Regions from separate parts of the Cryobacterium sp. 10S3 genome, predicted to be linked through region 1. Evidence: predicted binding sites of a transcription regulator. Region 1 holds the regulator's gene; each other region holds the start of a gene.

Region 1 (5,751 bases):
GGCCTTGCTCATCGTGCGCGAGACCAGCAGGCGTTCCCTGCCGGGCAGCAGGGTGAGAGCGGATGCCGTCCCCACCGGAGCGAATTCGGCGTAGGCCTCGTCGACGACCACGATGCCGTCACAGGCGTCGTAGACGGCGGCGATCACGTCGAGAGAGAGCGGGGTGCCGGTCGGGTTGTTCGGGGAGCACAGGAAGACGAGGTCGGGATTGACCCGGTTGACCCAGTCGACGGCGCGTTCCGGGGTGAGTTCGAAGTCGGCGTCGCGGTCACCGGCGACCCAGCGGGTTCCGGTTCCCGAGGCGAGCAACGGGTACATCGAATAGGTGGGGGCGAAACCGAGGAGGGTGCGTCCCGGCCCGCCGAAGGCCTGCAGCACCTGCTGGAGAACCTCGTTGGAGCCGTTGGCCGCCCAGATGTTCTGACGGGTGAGACCGTGTCCGAGGTAGCGGGCCATCGCCTCGCGCAGTTCCGTGAATTCCCGGTCCGGGTACCGGTTGATCCCCCGGATAGCGGCGGCCAGTGCTGCGGCGATGTCGACGGCCACGTCCTCGGGGATGCCGTGGGTGTTCTCATTCACGTTGAGCGCGACCGGCACGTGCAGCTGCGGCGCCCCATAGGGAGTGAGCCCGCGAAGATTGTCGCGGAGGGGCAGGTCGTTGAGACTGGTCACTCCCCCCATGTTACCGATGGGCCTCAGCACCGGCGGGTCATATTGCCCGTGGTTCAGTATTTGGCTTGCTCAGTACTCCGGTGGTTCAGTATCCGGCTTGCTCAGTATCCGGCTTGCTCAGTATTCGGCAGGGAGAGCCAAGCGCTGGCCCGGCTGCACGCTCTCGGAGGGCAGCTGGTTCAGGTTGACGATCTCGGCGATGACCTCGCGCGGATCGGCAGAAGGGGCGATGCGCTCGGCAAGCTGCCACAACGACTGGCCCGACTGGATCGTGACGTAGTCGAAGGTCGTCGCACTTCCACCCGCGTCGGCGCTCATGCCGCTGCCGCTCAAGGTGCTGCCGTCTGCGGCGGCGAGGCCGCCGTTGAGGGCGAGGGCAAGCGCGCCGACGACGAGGGGGACGCCGGCGATCGCGGTCAGCACGGCACGACCGCGCCGGGTGATGCGCAGCCGGGTGTGCGCCCCCGGGACCAGCTCGATTGTTGTGCTCATGTCTGCCTCCTGTGTATTCGTATCCGACTCTCGGCCGGGAGAGCTGGATACGAAGCTATGTTCCGAATATATATTCGATTGTTCGAACAATCAAGACTTTCTCCGGTTATTATTGGGGTGAAGTACACGACACACTCGAATGAATGTCTGCACTTCGCCCCAGGCTGGTTACAGTTTCGATTGACTGGTGTGAACTCAACCAGCGACCACTGACATTCGGATACGGTCGCCTCACGGCATCCACCGGGGCGACCGCCCGCCACCGCCCACCGCCACCGACAGGAGCGACATCGTGACCCAGGACAGCGTGACCCCGGACAGCGAGACCCCGGACAGCGTGACCCCGTTCGCCGGCAGTTCCCCCGAACGAGGCGGAACACGTCGGAGGAAGAGCCTCAGCGACAAGCAGCGCGCGATCATGGACGTGATCCAGCGCTCTGTCGGCCAGCGCGGCTATCCGCCGAGCATGCGGGAGATCGGTGACGCCGTGGGCCTGTCGTCGCTGTCGAGCGTCACCCACCAGCTCAACCAGCTCCAGCTGAGCGGCTACCTGCGCAGGGACCCGAACCGGCCCCGGGCGCTCGAGGTCCTGATCGAGCTGCCGCAGTCGCCGGAGGACACCGCGGCCGGCGCCGCCGAGAACTTCCAGCAGGGTACCCCGGTGGGCGACGCGGCAATGGTGCCGCTCGTCGGGCGGATCGCGGCCGGTGTTCCGATCATGGCCGACCAGCAGGTCGACGAGATCTTCCCGCTCCCGCGCCAGCTCGTCGGCAAGGGCGAGCTGTTCATGCTCAAGGTCGTCGGCGAATCGATGATCGACGCCGCGATCATGGACGGCGACTGGGTCGTCGTCCGCCAGCAGAAGACCGCGGAGAACGGCGAGATCGTCGCCGCGATGCTCGATGGCGAGGCGACGGTGAAGGTCTTCCGGCAGCGTGACGGCCACACCTGGCTGCTGCCGAGGAACACCAACTTCGAGCCGATCCTCGGTGACCACGCCGAGATCCTCGGCAAGATCGTCGCCGTCCTGCGTTCCCTGTAGCTCACTGTAGATCCCCCGTGCGCGCCAACTGCGCCGCTTCGCGCCAGGCAAGCCTGGCGCGAAGCGGCGCAAACGGCGCGTCGCGCGCGGCGGGTGTTCGCCGCGAGGAGGATCAGGCGAGGGCGGGCACGCCTGCGGCGAGGCGGGCGCGCACGATGCGGGTCGCCTCGATCATGTTTCCGAGAGACTCGACCGTCTCCGCGTAGCCGCGGGTCTTGAGCCCGCAATCCGGGTTCACCCAGACCTGACCGGCCGGGATGGCGGCGACGGCACGGTCGAGCAGCTCCGTCAGCTCGGCAACGCCCGGCACCCGCGGTGAGTGGATGTCGTAGACGCCCGGGCCGATGCCGTGGTCGAAGCCATTGGCCTGAATGTCCGTCACGACCTCCATCCGGGAGCGGGCCGCCTCGATGCTCGTCACGTCGGCGTCGAGAGCGCGGATCGCCTCGAGCACGACACCGAACTCGGAGTAGCAGAGGTGGGTGTGGATCTGGGTGGCGTCCCGCACCCCGGCGGTCGCGAGCCGGAACGAGCCGACGGACCAGTCGAGGTAGTCTGCGTGGCCGGCCTTCTTGAGCGGAAGCAGTTCGCGCAGGGCCGGCTCGTCGACCTGGATGATGCCGATTCCGGCGGCCTCGAGGTCGGCGATCTCGTCGCGGAGGGCGAGGGCGACCTGGCGCGCCGTCTCGCCGAGGGGCTGGTCGTCGCGCACGAAGGACCAGGCGAGGATGGTGACCGGGCCGGTCAGCATGCCCTTGACCGGCTTCGCCGTCAGCCCCTGCGTGTAGGTCGACCAGTCGACGGTGATCGGCTTCGGGCGGGAGACATCGCCCCACAGGATGGACGGGCGGGTGCAGCGGCTGCCGTAGGACTGGACCCAGCCGTTCTCGGTGACCGCGAAGCCGTCGAGGTTCTCGGCGAAGTACTGCACCATGTCGTTGCGCTCGGGTTCGCCGTGCACGAGCACGTCGAGGCCGATCTCCTCCTGCAGGGCGACGACCCTGGCGATCTCCGCGCGCATCAGGTCGCGGTATTCGGCGTCGCTGAGCACTCCGGTGAGGAAACGGGCGCGGGCACGGCGGATCTCCCCGGTCTGCGGGAAGGAGCCGATGGTCGTCGTCGGCAGGAAGGGCAGCGCGAGTGCGGCCTCCTGGGCGGCGAGCCTGTCGGCGTAAACCCCTCGGCTGTACGAGGCGTCGGTGAGCTCCGCGGCACGGGCCCTCACGGCACCGTCGCGGACGCCGGGGGCGGCGCTGCGGGCGGCGAGTGCGCCGGTCGCAGCGTCCAGTTCGGCGCTGATGGCCTCCCGTCCGTCGGCCAGGCCGCGGGCGAGGGTCACAACCTGGCCGACTTTCTCGTCGGCGAATGCGAGCCAGCTCACGAGTTCGGCGCCGAGCGCGGTCTCGTCCGCGACGGTGTGCGGGACGTGCTGGAGGCTCGTCGAGGTCGAGACGGCGATCCGCGGCGACAGTGCGCCGGCCCCGGTGACCTGAGCGAAGGCATCCGCCAGGTCACCGCGCCAGATGTTGTGCCCGTCGATGACACCGGCGACGAGGGTCTTCCCGTCCAGCCCTGGGGCGGTCTCGGGGAGCGTGCCGCGGACGAGATCAAGGCCGATGGCCTCGATCGGTGCGCCGGCGAGCACGGGCAGGGCGTCGTCGAGGCTGCCGTAGGGGGCAGCGACGAAGATCGCCGGACGCTGGGCGAGGTGCCCGAGGGTCCCGTACGCCCACTGCACGGCGCTGAGGGTCTCGGCGCGGGGCACGTGGATGCTCTCGCTGACGAGGCCGGGTTCGTCGAGCTGCACCCACTCGGCACCGGCGTCGGCGAGGCGCTGCAGCAGGGTCGCGTACACCGGAATGAGGTCATCGAGCCGGTCGAGGGGCTCGAAGCCCGCAGGGGCTTCGTCGCTCGGCTTGCTGAGCAGCAGGAACGTGACCGGGCCGACGATGACGGGCCGGGTCAGGAAGCCGGCGGCGCGTGCCTCCTCGAATTCGCGCACGATCCGGTCGCTCGAGAGGGAGAACTCCGTTTCCGGCCCGATCTCGGGCACGAGGTAGTGGTAGTTCGAGTCGAACCACTTGGTCATCTCGAGCGGGAGGCTGTCCCCCTCGCCGCGGGCGAGGGTGAAGTATCCGGCGAGGTCGATGTGCCCGTCGGCGTCGACGAGTCCGGCGAAGCGGGCGGGCACGGCGCCGACCGTGCAGAGCGCGTCGAGCATCTGGTCGTAGTAGGAGAACGACTCCGGGATGGCGGAGTCGGTGCGGCCGAGGCCGAGGGCGGCGAGGCGGTCGCGGGTGGCCTGACGGAGTCCGGCCGCAGCGGCCTCGAGTTCGACGGCGCTCGATGTGCCGGCCCAGAAGGATTCGACGGCCTTCTTGAGTTCTCGGCGCGGGCCGATGCGCGGATAGCCGAGGATCGTGCCTGCGGGGAACGGGGCAGTGCTGGTCATAACGTTTCCTTTGCGGTTGGGCGGTGCAGCGGATGCTGGCGGGTGGTGTGTGGGGCGGATGCCGCGGCGTGCAGGGTGCTTTCGGGCGCGACGGAAACCCGAGGCGCCCGTATGGCGGTCGGTGGAGCGGGAGCGGCGATGGCGTCCGGGGCGGGGCGGGGCGCCAGGCCGGGTTACACGATCGTGGGCAGTGCCGTCGGCGTCCGGACCGGAGCCGGCGCGCCGAGCAGGCCGCAGCCGTCGAGCACCTCCAGTACGGTCTCGTGCTGATTGAAGGCGTAGAGGTGCAGACCGGGCGCTCCCCCGGCGATCACCTGGCTGGCGAGGTCGACGGCGTGCTGGATGCCGATCTCACGCTGTCCTTCCTTGGTCGGTTCGATCTCGAGCCGGATGGACAGGTCTGCCGGCATCTGCTCACCGGAGAGTTCGATGATCCGCCGCAGCCTGGCCGGGCTGGTCACCGGCATGATGCCGGGCAGGATCGGGAAGAGCACTCCGGCTTCCCTGGCGCGCTGGACGAAGCTGAGGAAGTGGTCGGCGTGGAAGAAGAGCTGGGTGATGCCGAGGTTCGCGCCCGCGGCCTGCTTGGCGAGCAGGGTGTCGATATCCTGCGCCGATGAACGTGACCGGGGGTGGCCGTTCGGGAACGCCGCAACGGCGATCCGCACCTTCTCGTGGCCGGGCTTGACGGCGCGTGCGGCGGGGATACCGGGGATGATCGTCTCGCGGTACGGGGACTTCTCGGCCTGAACCCGGTGGATGAGCTGCACGAGTTCGGCGGCGCTGCCGAAGTCGCCGAGGAACGCCTCGCCCTCCTTCGTGCCTGCCGGGGGGTCGCCGCGGAGGGCGAGGAAGCTGCGCACTCCGGCGTCGAGGAATTCGCGGATCAGCCGGTTCGCCTCGTCGTGGGTGGAGCCGACGCAGGTGAGGTGGGCCATCGCTTCGACGTTCGTCGTGCGGAGGATTCGGCTGAGAACGTCGAGCGAGGAGCGGCGTGAGGATCCGTTGGCCCCGTAGGTGACCGAGAGGAAGTCGGGGCCCGCCGCTGCGAGATGGTCGATCGTCGTCGCGAGAGCGGATGCTGCGGCATCCG
Region 2 (5,751 bases), 710 kb from region 1:
TCGACGGACGCGGCCGTCGTGACCATGCGCCGGGTGCGCTCGTGCAGGCTGCTGAGCGGCGCGAAGTAGTTGCTGAGGCGGGCGCGCAGGTTCTTGGCCTTGCCGACGTAGAGCACCCGCCCGGTCTCGTCGCGAAAGCGGTACACGCCAGGGACCGTGGGGATCTCCCCCGCCTTCGGCCGATAGCTCAACGCGTCCGACATGAACTCTCCTGGTACTTCCCCGCGCCGGACAGAAACCGGCCGAACAGAATTTTAGCGCGCCGCCAGGATCTCTTTGAGGAAGGTGCCCGTGTGGCTCTTCTTGACGGTCGCGATGTGCTCCGGTGTTCCGGTCGCGAGCACGCGCCCGCCGCCGGACCCGCCCTCCGGCCCGAGGTCGATCACCCAGTCGGCCGATTTGATCACGTCGAGGTTGTGCTCGATCACGATCACGGTGTTGCCCTTGTCGACGAGACTGTTGAGCACCAGCAGGAGCTTGCGCACGTCTTCGAAGTGCAGCCCGGTCGTGGGTTCGTCGAGCACGTAGACGCTGCGGCCGTTCGAGCGACGCTGGAGTTCGGTGGCGAGCTTGACGCGCTGCGCCTCACCTCCGGAGAGCGTCGTGGCGCTCTGGCCGAGGCGCACATAGCCGAGTCCGACCTCGACGAGGGTCTTCAGGAAGCGGTGGATCGCCGAGATCGGCTCGAAGAATTCCGCAGCCTCGCTGATCGGCATGTCGAGGACCTCGGCGATGTTCTTGCCCTTGTAGTGAACGGTGAGGGTGTCGCGGTTGTACCGCGCTCCCCCGCAGACCTCGCACGCGACATAGACGTCGGGCAGGAAGTTCATCTCGATCTTGATCGTGCCGTCGCCGGAGCAGGCTTCGCAGCGGCCGCCCTTGACGTTGAAGCTGAACCGGCCGGGCAGGTAGCCCCGCGCCTTCGCCTCGATCGTCTCCGAGAAGAGGGTGCGGATCTTGTCGAACACGCCCGTGTACGTCGCCGGGTTGGACCGAGGGGTGCGGCCGATCGGGGCCTGGTCGACGTGGATGACCTTGTCCAGCTGCTCGAGCCCGGTGACCCTGGTGTGCTTGCCGGGGAGCTTGCGGGCGCCGTTCAGCCGGTTGGCGAGCACCCGGTAGAGGATGTCGTTGACGAGGGAGGACTTTCCGGAGCCGCTCACGCCGGTGACGGCGGTGAAGGTGCCGAGCGGGAACGTCACGGAGACCTTCTTGAGGTTGTTCGCCTCCGCCCCGATCACGTTGATCTGGCGGTCAGGGTCGATCGGCCTGCGCGTCTCAGGCGTCTCTATCGACTTGCGGCCGGCGAGGTAGTCTCCCGTGAGCGACTCCCGGTTCTCCAGGAGGCTCGCGTAGGAGCCGGAGTGCACGACGTGGCCGCCGTTCACGCCGGCGCCGGGACCGATGTCGACGATCCAGTCGGCCATCTTGATGGTGTCCTCGTCGTGTTCGACGACGATGAGGGTGTTGCCGAGGTCGCGGAGGGCGACGAGGGTCTCGATGAGTCGCCGGTTGTCCCGCTGGTGCAGGCCGATGCTCGGCTCGTCGAGCACGTAGAGCACCCCGGTCAACCCGGAGCCGATCTGCGTGGCCAGACGGATGCGCTGGGCCTCTCCGCCGGAGAGGCTCGCGGCTGCGCGGGCCAGGTTCAGGTAGTTGAGGCCGACCCGGATCAGGAAGTCCAGCCGCGCCTTGATCTCGCGGAGGACCTGGGCCGCGATCATGGCCTCACGGTCGGTCAGTTCGAGCAGGTCCATGAACGACCGGGCGTCCGCGAGGCTCAGGTTGCAGACATCCGCGATGCTGGAGCCGTGGATCAGCACGGCGAGGACCTCGGGCTTGAGCCGGGTGCCCGAGCAGACCGGGCAGTCGATCTCGCGGAGGTACTCGCCCCAGCGGGCCCGCTGGGTGTCGGACTCCGCCTGCAGGTACTGGCGTTCGATGTACGGCACGACGCCTTCGAAGCCGGAGGTGTAGCTCATCTCACGGCCGTAGCGGTTCTTCCACTTCACGCGGACCTCGAAGTTGTCGCCGCGGAGCACGGCATTCTGCACGTCGGGCGTGAGTTCGCCCCAGGGGGTGTCGAGTGAGAAGTCGAGGTCGTGCGCGAGGCCGTCGAGCAGCTTCTCGTAGTACTGGAAGAGTCCCTTGCCCTGGGTGGTCCAGGGCAGCACGACGCCCTCCGCGATGCTGAGCTCAGGGTCGCCGAGAAGGAGATCCTGGTCGACGGACATTCGCGTGCCGAGGCCGGAGCACTCGGGGCAGGCGCCGAAGGGCGCGTTGAAGGAGAAGGTGCGCGGTTCGATCTCGGTGAGCTGCACGGGGTGGTTGTTCGGGCAGGAGAGCTTCTCGGAGTAGCTCTGCCACGCCGCGTCACCCTCCCCGTCGACGTAGTTGATCTGGACGATGCCGTCGGTGAGTTTGAGCGCGGTCTCGAGGGAGTCGGTCAGGCGGCTGAGGAGTTCCGGCGCCGCGACGAGGCGGTCGACGACCACGGAGATGTCGTGCTTGAGCTGCTTCTTGAGCGTCGGCGGTTCGCTGAGCTGGATCTGGGTGCCGTCGACCATGGCGCGGGAGTAGCCGCCGGCGGCGAGCTCCTTGAACAGGTCGACGAACTCGCCCTTCTTCTGGGAGACGACCGGGCTCAGGATCTGGTACCGGGTGCCCTGCGGAAGTTCCATGAGCTGGTCGGCGATCTGCTGAACGGTCTGGGCCTGGATGACCTCGCCGCAGACGGCGCAGTGCGGCACTCCGATGCGCGCCCAGAGCAGGCGCATGTAGTCGTAGACCTCGGTGATCGTGCCGACAGTCGACCGCGGGTTGCGGTTGGTCGACTTCTGGTCGATCGAGACGGCGGGGCTGAGCCCCTCAATGAAGTCGACGTCCGGCCGGTCGACCTGGCCGAGGAACTGGCGTGCGTACGCGGAGAGCGACTCGACGTAGCGGCGTTGCCCCTCCGCGAAGATGGTGTCGAACGCGAGTGAGGACTTGCCCGAACCGGACAGTCCCGTGAAGACGACCAGGGAATCCCTGGGGATCTCCAAATCGACGTTGTGCAGGTTGTGCACACGCGCACCGCGGACACTGAGCTTGGACCCGGACGTTACCTTGGAAATTGACACCGTTCGAGTCTATTGAGTGCCACCGACACTCCTGCGCCCCGGACGCACGCCCTGAGCGAACAAACGTTCGAATTCCGACCGCGACGTTGGGCGGTTGTTGATCAGATGTGCCCGGCCTTCTCCATCTGGCGGAGTTCGCGTTTGAGTTCGGAGACCTCGTCCCGGAGCCGGGCAGCGAGTTCGAACTTGAGCTCGCCCGCGGCCTCGAGCATCTGGCCATTGAGGTCGGCGATGATCGACTCGAGGTCGTTGGCTCCGTTCGCGGCGATGCCGGTGCGGAGCGGGGTCGCCGCGACCTTGCGCCGGGCGTCGCGACCGGCGAGGAGCTCGGCGGTGTCGGCCTCTTCCCGCGCGAGGATGTCGGTGATGTCGGCGATCCGTTTGCGGAGCGGAGTGGGGTCGATGCCGTGCAGGGTGTTGTAGGCGACCTGCTTTTCGCGGCGGCGGTCGGTCTCGTCGATCGCGCGTTCCATCGAGGCGGTCAGCCGGTCGGCGTACATGTGCACCTCGCCGGAGACGTTCCGGGCGGCCCGGCCGATCGTCTGGATGAGGGAGGTTGCGGAGCGCAGGAACCCTTCCTTGTCGGCGTCGAGGATTGCGACGAGCGACACCTCGGGCAGGTCGAGGCCCTCCCGGAGGAGATTGATGCCGACGAGGACGTCGTACACGCCCGCGCGGAGCTCGGTGAGGAGCTCGACCCGGCGCAGGGTGTCGACGTCGGAGTGCAGGTAGCGCACCCGGACGCCGGCCTCGGTGAGGAAGTCCGTGAGTTCCTCGGCCATCTTCTTGGTGAGGGTCGTGACGAGTACCCGCTCGTTGAGTGCGACGCGCTTGTGGATCTCCTCGAGGAGGTCGTCGATCTGTCCCTTGGACGGCTTGACGATGATCTGCGGGTCGATGAGCCCGGTCGGGCGGATGATCTGTTCGACGATGCCGTCTGCGATGCCCATCTCGTATTTCCCGGGCGTGGCGGACAGGTACACGGTCTGGCCGACCCTGTCCTTGAATTCGTTGAACTTGAGCGGCCGGTTGTCGAGGGCGCTCGGGAGCCGGAAGCCATGCTCGACGAGCGTGCGTTTGCGGGACGAGTCCCCCTCGTACATCGCCCCGATCTGCGGGACGGTGACATGGGATTCGTCGATGACCATCAGGAAGTCGTCGGGGAAGTAGTCGAGGAGACAGTGCGGCGCCTCCCCCGGTGACCGCTGGTCGATGTGCCGGGAGTAGTTCTCGATGCCGGAGCAGAAGCCGATCTGTTCCATCATCTCGAGGTCGAAGGTCGTGCGCATCCGAAGTCGCTGCGCCTCGAGCAGTTTGCCTTCCCGTTCGAGCTGGCCGAGCCGTTCGGCGAGTTCTTCCTGAATGGTGACGATGGCCCGCTGCATGGTCTCGGTGCTCGCGACGTAGTGCGAGCCGGGGAAAACGGACACGGATTCGAGCTTGCGGACGATGTCACCGGTGAGCGGGTGCAGGCTGTAGAGCGCCTCGATCTCATCGCCGAACATCTCGATCCGGATCGCGAGTTCCTCGTACATCGGGATGATCTCGATGGTGTCGCCGCGCACCCGGAAGTGGCCCCTGGAAAAGTCGACGTCGTTGCGCTGGTACTGCATCGCAACGAACTTGCGGATCAGCCAGTCACGGTCGACCTTCTGGCCCACCTGGAGGGCGATCATGGCCTCCATGTATCCCTCGGGTGTGCCGAGGCCGTAGATGCAGGACACGGTGGAGACGACGACGACGTCGCGGCGGCTCAGGAGCGAGTTCGTGGTGGAGTGCCTGAGCCGCTCGACCTCGGCGTTGATCGAGGAGTCCTTCTCGATGAAGGTGTCCGTCTGCGGGACGTACGCCTCCGGCTGGTAGTAGTCGTAGTACGACACGAAGTACTCGATGGCGTTGTTCGGCATCAGCTCGCGGAACTCGTTCACGAGCTGGGCTGCGAGGGTCTTGTTGTGCGCGAGCACGAGCGTCGGGCGCTGCACCTGTTCGATCAGCCAGGCGGTCGTCGCGGACTTGCCGGTTCCGGTGGCTCCGAGGAGCACGATGTCGGTTTCACCGGCGTTGATGCGTTCGGCGAGTTCTTTGATCGCGGTCGGCTGGTCGCCGCTCGGCGTGTATTCGCTCACGACCTCAAAGGGATGTACGGATCGCGTGGGTTCCATCCCTCCAGTCTAGATTCGACCACCGACACTCTCGGTGCCGGCAGAGTTTCCGGCGCTCCGCACGCGTTCCCAGAGCGCGTCGACCTGTCGCAGGGTGTGTTCCAGGGTGCCATCGGTGTCGATCACGACGTCGGCGATCGCAAGCCGTTCGGCATCATCGGCCTGGGCGCGGATGCGCATGGCCGCGTCCTCCTGGCTCATCCGGCGCAGGTCGACCATCCGTTGCATCCGGGTCTCCGGAGTCGCCTGGGTGACGACGACGAGGTCGAACGGATGCTCGACGGCCGCCTCGACCAGAAGGGGTACGTCGTAGACGACCACCGCCGAGGGATTCGCGAGCCCGGCTGCACGAATGCGTGCGTTCGTGAGCGACCGCACTGCGGGGTGCACGATCGCGTTGAGCCTCGCCAGGGCCGCCGGGTCGCCGAAGACGATCGCGCCGAGTCTGGGCCGGTCCAGCGCACCGT
Region 3 (5,751 bases), 780 kb from region 1:
AGTGGGTGTGCAGGTCGACGAGTCCGGGAAGGGCGACGAGGCCGTCGGCGTCGATCACCGTCGCGCCGGCGTGTGAGAGCGCGGTGCCGATTTCCTGGATGCGACCGCCGAAGAGCAACAGGTCGGTGCGGGTGCCGTCGGCGAGGCTCGCGTTTCGGATCAGATAGCGGGTGGCCGTGTTGTTCATTTAGCTTTCCTCCCGGTCGCCCGACATGAGCAGGTACAGTGCCGCCATACGTATCGAAACACCGTTCGCGACCTGCTCGAGCACGGTCGATGCGGCCGAATCTGCAGCGGCTGAGGAAATCTCCAGGCCGCGGTTCATCGGGCCGGGGTGCATGACAATGCTAGTCGGCGCGAGCCGGGCGAAGCGCTCATCGTCGAGTCCCCAGCGCCGCGAGTACTCGCGGCTGTTGGGGAAGAAGGCCGCATTCATGCGTTCCTGCTGGATCCTAAGCATCATGATCACGTCCGGCCCTGCGTCGATCGCGTCGTCGAGATCGAAGCTCACCGCCGCCGGCCAGCCGGTCATGTCCATCGGGAACAGGGTGGGTGGCGCGACCATCGTGACGTCGGCTCCGAGCGTCGTCAGCAGCCACAGGTTGGAGCGCGCGACCCGCGAGTGCAGCACGTCGCCGACGATGGTCACCGTGACGCCGTCGAGGCCTTTGCCGCGCGACGCGGTTTTGTGCAGGCGACGGCGGATGGTGAACGCGTCGAGGAGCGCCTGGGTCGGGTGTTCGTGGGTGCCGTCCCCGGCGTTGATGATGCCGGCGTCGATCCAGCCGCTCGTCGCGAGTACCTGGGGGGCACCGGATGCCGGATGCCGGATCACGACGCCGTCTGCGCCGATCGCGGCGAGCGTCTGGGCGGTGTCTTTGAGGCTTTCGCCCTTCGAGACGCTCGAGCCCTTGGCGCTGAAGTTGATCACGTCAGCGCTCAGGCGCTTCGCGGCGGCTTCGAAGGAGATCCGGGTGCGGGTGCTGTCTTCGAAGAAGAGGTTCACCACGGTCTTGCCGCGGAGTGTCGGGAGCTTGCGCACCTCGCGCGTGGAGACATCCGCCATGTCTTCTGCGATGTCGAGGAGCGTGATGGCGTCGTCGCGACTGAGGTCCTTGGTGGAGAGCAGGTGCTTCATTCTGCGCTCCCCCCGTCGATGCTCACGAATTCGTCGCCGTCGACCTCGAGGAGGTGCACGTTGATGCGTTCCTCCGTCGAGCTCGGGAGGTTCTTCCCGACGAAGTCCGCGCGGATCGGCAGCGCCCGGTGGCCGCGGTCGACGAGGACTGCGAGGCGCACGATCGCGGGACGGCCGTGGTCGCCGAGAGCGTCAAGGGCCGCGCGGATGGTGCGGCCGGAGTAGAGCACGTCGTCGACGAGCACCACAGTCGCGCCGTCGATGCTCGCGGGTACGAGGGTGCGGGACGGTGTGCGGGTGCGGGTGTGGGCGAGGTCGTCGCGGTACATCGTCACGTCGAGGGAACCCGAACTCACGGGTGCCGCGGCGGGTTCGATCCGCTCGATGATGTCGGCGATCCGCCGGGCGAGTGCAACGCCCCTGGTCGGGATGCCGAGGATGACGAGATTGTCCGGACCCCGGTTGGACTCCAGGATCTCGTGGGAGATCCGAGTCAAAGCCCGGGTTATTTCAGCCTGGTTGAGCACAATGCGTGACAAAACGAAGGCCTCCTTCCCCGCCTCACCGGACGGTTGTTAAAGGATGGCTGTTACCGCTGTTCAGCCTAGCAGCAGCCCCGGTCATGCGCGGTTGGGTGGTCCGGTGAGGACCTGGTGGGCGCGGTGCCGGTTCGGTGGCCGCCAGAGCCGTTGCGGATCGATCAGCCCAGGGGCCCGGACTTGTGGTGAGCCTTTCACCATCCGGATTTCCCACCCGGAGGTGTCGATCGTGTGGTGGTGGAACCAGCACAGTAGTACCCCGTTGTCGACGTTGGTCGGGCCGTCTTTCGCCCAGGGCTTCACGTGGTGTACTTCGGCCCAGTGCGCCGGCGCTTTGCACCCGGGGATGATGCAGCCGCCGTCCCGGGCGGTAATCGCCCGGCGCTGGGCCCGGTTGAAGTACCGTCGTTCCGGCCCGAGCTTGAGCACTTCGTTGTTCGCCCCGAACAACACGCCCTGGAAGCCGCCGTCGCAGATGCGCTGATGCACCGTCTTCAAAGACACGGGGGCTTCGACGCCGTCGATCCACCCCACCCCGACCCCGGAGGCGAGGTCGGCCGCGTTCACGTGCACCATCACCGTCGGCGCCGACCCGCCCATCGACGGGGTGTCCTCGTCCCGGGCGGCGTGTTCGAACAACGCCCGGAGGATGTCGGCGCGTTTCTCCCCGCCCGTGCGGGTGTCCGCGCGGCGCTCCCGGAGCTCTGCCTCGATCACGTCCAGATCCGGGCCCGTGTCGCTCTCGCCGTCCGCGGTCTCGGCGCCGGGGATCATCTGCCCCGAGTCCATCAGCGCCTGTTCCTCGGCGGTGGGGAACGCCGGGCGGGCGTGGAAGCTGAGGAAGGCGTCGAAGAGGGTGTTCATCACCCCGTAGAGTTCCGGCGTGACTCCGCCCTTCACGGGGTAGAGCCCGTTCTTGAGTTGTCCGAAGCCGATGTTGGACTTCGCTTCGAACAGGTCCTCGGTTGGGAGGACCCCGTCGGGGTCCAGGGCCGCCTGCCACTGAGCGACCATGCCCCGGATCAAGTCCGTCGTCACCGCGACACCCGCCCCGGCCAGGTTCTCCGTCTCCGGGGTGATCAGCCCCGCCGCAGAGGCGACCAGGGCCCGCTCCGCCGTCAACAGGTCATCCGGCGCCACCCGGTGACTGATCACCTGCAACCCGGCCACGATCAACTCCGCCGTCTCCACCCCGATCTCCCCCGCCGCCAGGGCGGCCCCGACGGTGGGGAACAAGGGCGGTAACCAGCTGCTCCCGCCGCACGGCCGCGGTAACACCGCGTCGCCGAGCTTCGTGCGCCGCTTGATCTCCCGGGCCGAGACCCGTGTCACCCGGGTGAGGACATCCCACGGGCCCGTGCAGCCCATCCGCCAGGCCAGGCCCTCGCGGCCGAGGACCCGGGCCCTCCGGTCCACATCCGTCGCCGTGCTCACCCTGGCCGCGTCCACCGTCCGCCCGATCGCCTCCACGGTGCTCAGCGCCGTGACCGCTTCTGTGTCGCTGAGCAGCCCGACCGGGATCGCGGCCAGGGCCTCTGCGAGAACCGCCTGCGCCTCCACGAGCCGGGCGACAGCATCCGCATGAACCGATGGCACCGACCCGGCCAACCCCTCAGCGCCCTCGAAACCCTCAACGACCGCGACCGGATGGGCCACCTCGACGCCCTGGACGCGCTGATCTCCCGCGACCCCTGAACCGGGTGTCTGCGGGGTGTGTGACTGGGGATCGGAAGCTCCTGCCATACCCCGATTCTACCCCGAATCGAACACGAATACGAGACTTACGCACATAATTTTAGGATTCTCATCTTGAGTTTCACACCTGAAGACGGTTAATTCTCCTGCCCATGGTTCCGAATTCAGGAGATCCGCCCGGGCGGGTAACTCGGGTCCGCGGACAAGTGCAGCCGATCCCACCCGGCCGCACGGAACTCCTGAGTTCGGGACGCTCACCGACGTGCGGAACATCGCGCAGCAGAGGTCCGAGATCCTGTCGGCCGGCTGCGGGAGGGCGCGGAATCGAGTCAGTGAGCGACTCAGCGGAAGCGGGTCTCCTTGACGAGGCTGCCGTCCCTGGCCCAGGTGCGCCAGACGCCGATCTGGCGGCCGCGGTCGAATTCTCCCGTACGCATCAGCGTGCCGTCTGTGCGGAACCACTCCCACTCGCCGTGGAGTTCGCCATCGAGGGTGCTCCCGCTCGCCTTGGTCTCACCAGTGGCATAGTGGTCGACCCGCGACGTGGGCGACGACGCGTGCAGACCGCCTGGTGCAGCGGACGACGGGATCGGCTCTGGATTCACGCCCCCAGTCTGCCAGCCGACGGCTCACGCCGACAGTGGCGGAGTGACCTCAACGCCGCCGACCAGTCGGCGACGTGCGGACGGATACGGACTTCCCGGCTGTTCTAGACGTCTCCGGCCTGACAGCCCTTTCTGCCAGGCGGACGTGCCCTACCATCGAGGTCATGGCACTCATCCACCGGGCCCAGCTTCGGCCGTCCAAGCTTGAACTCGTCGAACCCTGGCTGCGGATGCAGTCCTGGTTCGCCGGCGATCCCTCCGCCCCCCTGACGGCCGTCGCGGCATACCGTTTTGACGATCCGGCGGGTGAGGTCGGCATCGAAACGCTGCTCGTGCGTGCCGGCGACGGTCCGGTGCTCCAGGTGCCGCTGACGTATCGCGATGCGCCCCTCGAAGGCGGCGACGCCTGGTTGATCGGCACGATGGAACACTCGGTCCTGGGTCGTCGCTGGACATACGACGCCACCGGGGATCCCACCTACATCGCCGCGCTCGCAACGACCATCCACCGCGGCGGCACCCAGGCCGACGAGTTCGTCGACGTCGACGGGGACCTCGTCTTCCGGGAGTCCACGGCGACGGTCGCAGGCAGCGGGACCACGGATGCGTCCACCCCGGCACTGTCGTCGACGACAGCTCTCTCGACCAGGGACGAGCCCGGTTCGACCGTGGTCGAGGCCGGCTCCCTGCGCCTCGTCGTACTCAGGGTGCCCGGCAGCCCTACTGCGGAGACGAGCGTTCTCGCGGCCCGGACGCCCACCGGCGGCGTCCCGGAGCACCTCTCCGGCACCTGGGCCGATCAGCCGCGCTCACGGATCCTGGCCCTGGCCATCGCACTCTGACCTGCCCGCCTGACCTGCTCCGCCTGGACCACGCCGACACCGTCACCGGGTGTTCACCGAACAGAAGTTGCGGTCGGGCCCGGCACACGTCAGGATTGTCCCGCGGCAGGCATCCGCTGGCGAAAGCACGTACAGATGAAGGATTTGAATGGACCGGACGGACCTCGTTCAGTTGTTTTCCGTCGTGGACGCCGGCCCGGCGCGCTGGGAGGTCCGTCACGATGTGACCGATGAACTCGCGGGCATCCTCGAGCGCACGCCGCGCGGGTTCCTGCTGGTCAACGAAGACGGGCAGCGGATCGGCAGCTTCGACTCGATCGCGAGCGCCCTCGAAGGCCTCTACGCCGTCCTGTAGCCAGGCCGGATTGCGCTCAGGCGCCCGACGACCCCTCGGTCGTCGACTGGCCGGATCCTGAGCCAGAGTCGAGGAATGCCTCGAACTCACGGCTGTCGGTCAGTCCGCCCGGGTACTGCGCCCCGTCGACGAGCACGGTCGGCGTGCCCTGGATCGAATCGATCTCCGCTCCAGGGATGGGCCCGTTGAGGGCGGCATCGGTGTTGGCCTCCGACCACATCTGGTAGTCGCCCTGCGCGATGCAGGCGGAGATGTCCGTACCGGCCGGCGAAAGCGCAGCGAGTTCAGCGTCAGTGAGGCCCTGGGTGTTCTCCTGCGGCTGGTTCGCGAACAGGGCCGCGAGGTAGTCGAGGGTCGAGTCCGGAGCGAGTGTTGCGACGCAGGTGAGCGCGGAGGATGCCCTGCTCGAGTAGTACGTGCCCTGGGAGGCCTGGTCGAGGAAGGTCAGCGCGTGCAGGCGCAGTGTGATCGAGCCGTCATCGACGCGGCTCGCGAGCAGCGCTCCGTTGGTCGCCTCGAACTGGGCGCAGTACGGGCACATCGGGTCGATGTACTCGTCGACGATCTGGCTGCCGGT

Evidence for each region. Region 1 encodes LexA, which represses DNA repair genes until DNA is damaged. Its sites were predicted from a motif close to TCGAACANNTGTTCGA; they were not measured.
Region 2: uvrA (excinuclease ABC subunit UvrA) is a predicted target of LexA. The motif match lies at 3,178-3,193, and genes of this name have one in related genera.
Region 3: RHM57_RS08190 (HNH endonuclease signature motif containing protein) is a predicted target of LexA. The motif match lies at 3,440-3,455, and genes of this name have one in related genera.

What each region holds. Positions count from the first base shown of each region.
Region 1 is NZ_CP133773.1:985,130-990,880, reverse strand. Features, by position in the region: gene RHM57_RS04570 (histidinol-phosphate transaminase) at 1-672, opposite strand, end outside; gene RHM57_RS04565 (LysM peptidoglycan-binding domain-containing protein) at 790-1,164, opposite strand; gene lexA (transcriptional repressor LexA) at 1,583-2,206, shown strand; gene metE (5-methyltetrahydropteroyltriglutamate--homocysteine S-methyltransferase) at 2,319-4,658, opposite strand; gene RHM57_RS04550 (methylenetetrahydrofolate reductase) at 4,832-5,751, opposite strand, start outside.
Region 2 is NZ_CP133773.1:1,690,635-1,696,385, forward strand. Features, by position in the region: gene uvrC (excinuclease ABC subunit UvrC) at 1-203, opposite strand, end outside; gene uvrA (excinuclease ABC subunit UvrA) at 255-3,122, opposite strand; gene uvrB (excinuclease ABC subunit UvrB) at 3,224-5,284, opposite strand; gene coaE (dephospho-CoA kinase) at 5,294-5,751, opposite strand, start outside.
Region 3 is NZ_CP133773.1:1,765,107-1,770,857, forward strand. Features, by position in the region: gene RHM57_RS08175 (dihydroorotase) at 1-187, opposite strand, end outside; gene RHM57_RS08180 (aspartate carbamoyltransferase catalytic subunit) at 188-1,138, opposite strand; gene pyrR (bifunctional pyr operon transcriptional regulator/uracil phosphoribosyltransferase PyrR) at 1,135-1,677, opposite strand; gene RHM57_RS08190 (HNH endonuclease signature motif containing protein) at 1,759-3,420, opposite strand; gene RHM57_RS08195 (hypothetical protein) at 3,714-3,977, opposite strand; gene RHM57_RS08200 (CG0192-related protein) at 4,142-4,819, shown strand; gene RHM57_RS08205 (hypothetical protein) at 4,968-5,174, shown strand; gene RHM57_RS08210 (thioredoxin domain-containing protein) at 5,191-5,751, opposite strand, start outside.